DNA from 2 places in the Vibrio hippocampi genome. Region 2 is predicted to be linked to the other one. Evidence: predicted binding sites of a transcription regulator. Region 2 holds the regulator's gene; the other holds the start of a gene.
The links. The regulator MetJ, encoded in region 2, represses methionine synthesis genes. The targets are predictions, from matches to a motif close to TTAGACNTNTANANGTCTAA.
Positions count from the first base shown of each region.

Region 1: metK (methionine adenosyltransferase) is a predicted target of MetJ. The motif match lies at 2,003-2,022, and genes of this name have one in related genera.

Region 1 is NZ_CAKLCM010000001.1:467,832-471,260, forward strand. It holds gene L9Q39_RS02330 (DUF2189 domain-containing protein) at 1-383, opposite strand, end outside; gene metK (methionine adenosyltransferase) at 767-1,921, opposite strand; gene tkt (transketolase) at 2,327-3,429, shown strand, end outside.
Region 2 is NZ_CAKLCM010000002.1:2,256,669-2,260,097, forward strand. It holds gene L9Q39_RS12465 (O-succinylhomoserine (thiol)-lyase) at 1-996, opposite strand, end outside; gene metJ (met regulon transcriptional regulator MetJ) at 1,295-1,615, shown strand; gene L9Q39_RS12475 (malic enzyme-like NAD(P)-binding protein) at 1,739-2,998, opposite strand; gene rpmE (50S ribosomal protein L31) at 3,294-3,429, opposite strand, start outside.

The sequences.
Region 1 (3,429 bases), on a different contig from region 2:
CATTGCGAGGTGGAATTGCGCCCAATCGCTTTCATTGAGTGCAGTAGACTCGGCTTATGACCCTTTTCTCGTTCCCAAGACGCATCATATAACCCGAGAGCCAGAAAAGGACCGATCAGCATGTAAACCACAAGGCTTGGCATTATGACGAGGTGAGTACCTTGCCACTGAACAAGTTGCACAATGGCAACGGCCGCGGCAGTGAAGCAGAGTCCATAAAATGCGCTAATAATAGGCATGCGAATGAAATCATTTAACCCTAATGCTAACCAATGAAGCGGTGCTGAAATGGATACCTTTCGACATGGAATCGTTCTAGCGTATTCAGTGTCTTTGACTTGAGTCGTACGCTGGAAGTCTTCAGTGTGTACAGTTCGAGGCATAATTCCTCCCTGATGAGACAAACTGGCAATTAAAAAATTTGTACGAAGTAAGACGACCATTGAGGTCATCGTGTACTTCAAAAAGGTTTTTTCTATTGGCGGAAAGTCAGTCGTCAACAGGCGAATGGCTTAGTCCCCGCTCAATAACTATTGACCTAGTTGTCAGAAAACACAATGTTTCATTGGTTTGATGTAGTAGGTGTGAACCGGTTGTATTAGGTGGTACCAAGCTCTGATTTAATTTAGAACATTGAATTTACTTTGGTTATAAAAAACAAAAAGCTCTCAGATAGTCTGAGAGCTTTTTTAAAGATATTGCTTATTCGAAGATGACTTGTTTGAAGATGACTTAGACGGATGAATCAGTCAGTCACCCGCAAGGCTTACTTCAGACCAGCAAATTCACGCAGAATAGCGGCTTTGTCCGTCGCTTCCCAAGGGAACTCTTCGCGACCGAAGTGACCGTAAGCAGCCGTCTTCTTATAAATAGGTTGAAGAAGATTTAGCATCTCTTGTAGGCCGTAAGGGCGTAGGTCGAAGTGCTGACGTACTGCTTCGATAATGATGTCCTGTGATACTTTTTCAGTACCGAATGTCTCAACCATGATAGAGGTTGGATCCGCTACACCGATAGCGTATGAAAGCTGGATTTCACAACGGTCAGCTAGACCTGCAGCAACGATATTCTTTGCTACATAACGTGCAGCGTATGCCGCACTACGGTCTACTTTTGATGGATCTTTACCAGAGAACGCACCGCCACCGTGACGAGCTGCACCGCCGTAGGTATCAACGATGATCTTACGACCGGTTAGACCACAGTCACCCATAGGACCGCCGATAACGAAACGACCGGTTGGGTTAATAAAGAAGTTAGTCTCTTTGTTGATCCACTCTGATGGAAGCACTGGCTTGATGATCTCTTCCATAACCGCTTCACGCAGTTCTGGCGTAGAGATAGAGTCACAGTGTTGAGTCGAGAGTACCACTGCATCAATACCAACGATCTTGCCTTGGTCGTACTGGAAGGTCACCTGAGATTTAGCATCTGGGCGCAACCATGGTAGCGTGCCGTTCTTGCGCACTTCCGCTTGTTTTTGAACTAGGCGGTGAGAGTAAGTGATTGGCGCTGGCATCAGGATTTCGGTTTCGTTTGTTGCGTAACCGAACATGATACCTTGGTCACCGGCGCCTTGCTCTTTTGGATCGGACTTATCAACACCTTGGTTGATGTCTGGAGACTGCTTACCGATGGTGTTTAGAACGGCACAAGAATCAGCATCGAAACCCATATCAGAGTGAACATAGCCGATTTCACGGACTGTTTCGCGAGTTAATTCTTCGATATCTACCCACGCTGATGTGGTGATTTCACCACCGACCATGACCATGCCAGTCTTAACGTAAGTTTCACAAGCAACACGCGCTTTAGGATCTTGTTCAAGAATGGCGTCTAGTACTGCGTCTGAAATTTGGTCAGCGATTTTATCCGGATGTCCCTCTGAAACGGATTCAGAAGTAAACAGGTGCTTAGCCATGGGAGCTCCAATAAAAGGTTGTTTGAGTAAGCCGATTATCCAAGGCTCACTTCAGGGAAATTCAATATATGTTGTAGGTGTATCTACATCTAGACGTCTATTCTAGTCATGGATGTCTGATAAGCAAGTGATTTTTGCTCTATCTTACGAGCAAATTGCTTTTATCTTATAGCCAAACGTTTGCTCTATAGCTAAATCAAAAATGCACCTTGCGCCTTGTAACCTTAGCAAAAGTGACCAAAATGTTAGCTTGCTGCTGATTATCTACCCGCTTTATCTCTCGAATGAGGCAGTTAGGGTACAAAAAGTTTGCGCACACTCTAGGGCTTTGCGACAATACTCGGCGCTGAATAATCGATCAGCAAAGAAAAACTTGGATTTCGCTTAATGCACTCAGGAGCAGACATGTCTTCTCGTAAACAACTCGCAAATGCAATTCGTGCTCTTAGCATGGATGGTGTTCAACAAGCTAACTCAGGTCACCCAGGTGCACCTATGGGTATGGCTGATATCGCCGAAGTTCTTTGGCGTTCTCATTTAAATCACAACCCAACTAACCCAAACTGGGCTGACCGAGACCGCTTTGTTCTGTCAAATGGTCATGGTTCGATGCTGATTTATTCTCTGCTTCACCTAGCAGGCTACGAGCTATCAATTGACGATTTGAAAAACTTCCGTCAACTGCACTCTAAAACGCCAGGTCACCCTGAGTACGGCTATGCTCCAGGCATCGAGACGACAACAGGTCCTCTTGGTCAAGGTGTTACCAACGCGGTTGGTATGGCATTAGCTGAAAAATCTCTAGCGGCTCAGTTTAACAAAGAAGGCCACGACATCGTTGACCACTTCACTTATGTCTTTATGGGTGATGGTTGTTTGATGGAAGGTATCTCTCACGAGGCGTGTTCACTTGCTGGTACGCTTGGTCTTGGTAAGCTGATCGCGTTCTGGGATGACAACGGCATCTCAATCGATGGTGAAGTAGAAGGCTGGTTTACTGACGATACACCTAAGCGTTTTGAGTCTTACGGCTGGCATGTGATTCCTGCGGTTGATGGTCACGATCCTCAAGCGATTGAAGCTGCGATCCAAGCTGCTAAAGCAGAAACAGGTAAGCCAACACTTATCTGTACTAAAACGATTATCGGTTTTGGTTCTCCAAACAAAGCGGGTTCTCACGACTGTCACGGTGCACCACTCGGCCACGACGAGATCAAAGCGGCGCGTGAATTCCTTGGTTGGGAACACGGTCCTTTCGAAATCCCAGCAGATATCTATGCTGAGTGGGATGCCAAAGAAGCTGGTCAAACAAAAGAAGCGGCATGGAACGAGAAGCTTGCTGCTTATGAAGCGGCTTACCCAGAGCTGGCTGCTGAGTTTAAGCGTCGCGTCAATGGCGAGCTACCAGCACAGTGGGAAGCGGAAACCAGCAAGATCATTGAAGATCTGCAAGCAAACCCTGCCAACATTGCTTCACGTAAAGCATCACAAAATGCACTAGAAGCTTT
Region 2 (3,429 bases):
TTCCACTCCTCCCAGAGACTCAGCAAGGGAAAACAAGGACAACTCACCCACAAAGTACTTAAGCTGATCAAAGCTGCCCGCAAACTCAAAACTGAGCATGGAACCAAAACCCGATTGCTGCTTCTTGGCAATCTCGTGCCCTGGGTGTTCAGGTAGGCTTGGGTGATAAATCGTTTTAACTAAAGACTGCGTCGTGAGGAATTTAAGGATCTCCAGTGAGCTCTCTTCATGGACTCGCATACGCGCCCCCAAAGTACGCAGTCCTCTTAGGGTCATATAGCTATCAAACGGTGTGCCGGTTGCACCGATACAGTTGCCCCACCAAGCCAGTTCTTCGGCATCTTGTGCTGACTTCGCAATAATCACTCCACCGATCACGTCTGAGTGTCCATTGATGAACTTAGTGGTTGAGTGGATAACAAAATCAGCCCCCAGCTCTAACGGCTTTTGATAGATAGGCGTTAAAAAGGTGTTGTCTACCGCCACCATGGCACCGATCGCTTTTGCTTTTTGGCAAATTTTTTCAATATCCACCACGCGTACTAGAGGATTTGATGGGGTTTCCAACAGAATCAACTTGGGCTTCTGTGCCAACGCTTGGTCCAATGCGGCTTCATCCACTTGATCAACAAAGTTAACCTTGAAGTCACCCTTATTTGCTCGTGTATTGAAAAGGCGGAAAGTACCACCGTAGCAATCATGCGGCGCTACAATCAGATCATCGGGACCTAAAAATGTCGACACCCAAAGGTTTAGAGCTGAGGTACCACAGTTAGTGATCACTGCGCCTTCACCGGATTCTAACTCACTCAGCGCTTGCTCGAGTAATCCTCGGTTTGGGTTTCCTGAGCGGGTATAGTCGTAATTTGGCACTTCCCCAAAGGCAGGAAAACCATAGTTGGTTGAGAGGTAAATAGGGGGAACAACAGCATGGTGTTGAGTGTCAGACTCGATACCTGTGCGTACGGCAATTGTAGACGGCTTCCGATCGCTCATAGAAAAATCCTTTATCAAACGCGATTAATGAAAATTAGTATACCCAAGTCAAACTGTGATACTAGGCTTGTTGCCTAACAATCGTCAGTAATTTTGACCTTACAGATTTTCATCGAACTGCTGCGCAAAATATCGAAAGCGCAACAGTCCATAAAAGTAGAATGGGTTCACTTTACCATTACGAAAAAAGACGTCAACACTTCTAGACGTCTATAAGGCTTTGCATATGGCAGTAAATGCCGCTAAAATTGCGCCATTGTGAATTACTCTATTTCAAACAGTGGAACGAAGGTACGCTATGGCAGACTGGAACGGTGAATACATCAGCCCTTACGCAGAGCATGGTAAAAAGAGCGAGCAAGTAAAGAAAATCACGGTATCCATTCCGTTAAAGGTGCTTAAAGTACTGACCGATGAACGCACTCGCCGCCAGATCAACAACCTGCGCCACGCGACCAACAGCGAACTGCTTTGCGAAGCGTTCCTGCACGCGTATACCGGTCAACCCTTACCCACCGATGAAGACCTAAGAAAAGACCGTCCAGACGACATCCCAACCGAAGCCAAACAGCTAATGACGGAGATGGGTATTGAGTTTGAAGCCTTCGATGAAGAGTAAGAGATAAGATTCTAGGTTTTAGGCCCTAGGTCCTAGAATCTAGGTCCCGTCTACTTTCACGGGACCATATCACCCTAGCACCTATCACCTAGCACCTAGCACCTAGCACCTATTTAGTTTAGTTTAAACCATATAACTCTCAGGCAACTCAATCCTCGCCACCCCAGACTCAACCGCAGCCAACGCTACCGCTTTCGCGACACGAGGTAATAGACGCGGGTCCATGGGTTTAGGGATAATATAATCATTACCAAAACTAAGGCTTTCAACGCCCGCCGCATGTAAAACGGCTTCTGGTACTTCTTCTTTTGCTAACTGACGAATTGCTTCAACCGCGGCTAATTTCATCTCATCATTAATTTCGCTGGCACGCACATCTAATGCACCACGGAAAATAAATGGGAAGCAGAGTACGTTATTCACTTGGTTTGGATAATCAGAGCGACCTGTACCCATGATCAAATCATCTCGAACTTGGTAAGCCAACTCCGGTTTAATCTCGGGATCTGGATTAGAGCATGCAAAAACCACTGGCTTATCAGCCATCAGCTTTAATGCGTCCGCAGGCAGTAAGTCTGGACCAGACACACCCAAGAAAAGATCCGCACCTTCAATCACATCTTCCAAGGTGCGTTTGTCAGTGTTATTGGCAAACAGTGCTTTATATTCATTCAGATCATCACGGCGAGTATGGATCACGCCCTTACGATCCAGCATGTAGATCTTCTCACGCATTGCGCCGCATTTGATCAACAATTCCATACAAGCAATCGCCGCAGCACCTGCACCCAAGCAGACGATGGTCGCCTCTTTTAGCTCTTTGCCTTGTAGTTCAAGGGCATTCAGCATCCCCGCTGCGGTTACAATCGCTGTACCGTGCTGATCATCATGGAATACTGGTACATCGCAACGCTCGATAAGACGTTTCTCAATTTCAAAGCAATCCGGCGCTTTAATATCTTCTAAGTTGATGCCACCAAAAGTGTCAGAAATATTGGCTACAGTGTCAACAAACTCATCGATAGTGCGGTGCTTCACTTCTATGTCGATAGAATCCAATCCTGCAAAACGCTTAAACAACAACGCCTTGCCTTCCATAACCGGTTTTGACGCTAAGGGTCCCAAGTTACCCAAACCTAAAATAGCGGTCCCGTTTGAGATCACGGCGACCATATTGCCTTTCGCGGTGTACTTATAAACGTTGTCCGCACTTTGCGCTATTTCACGCACGGGCTCTGCAACGCCTGGGCTATACGCAAGCGCAAGATCTTTGGCTGAGTTAGCCGGTTTGGTCAGTGCGACTTCAATTTTTCCAGGAACAGGATGGGCATGGTAATCAAGAGCTTGCTGGCGAAACTCGTTGATCAGATTGTCATCAGACATAGTGTGTAACCTTACTGTGAGTCGTTTTAATAACTATTAATTAAAACATCACATACTACCCAGATCACACAAATTGAAAAGAGGCATCGTGAATTTAATCACACTGGCAGGAGCAGTCATCTAATAAAGTGACTATACCCAAGTTACCTCAAGATGCAGAGTTCAGAAGTAACTTGGGTATATATTTTAAGGGCAAGCTTGAACGGATATAACGCTTGTTGATGACGTGTTTATCTATGAGGCAAAGAAAAAGGACGCCGATTGGCGTCCTTTTCTGGAATCTGTATATGCAGAATTACTTCTTGCTAGACAGAGCACCAAAACGCTTGTTGAAGCGATCAACACGGCCGCCCGTATCAACGATACGTTGCTTACCAGTGTAGAATGGGTGACATTTGTCACATACGTCAAGGTGAATTGACTCTTTAGAT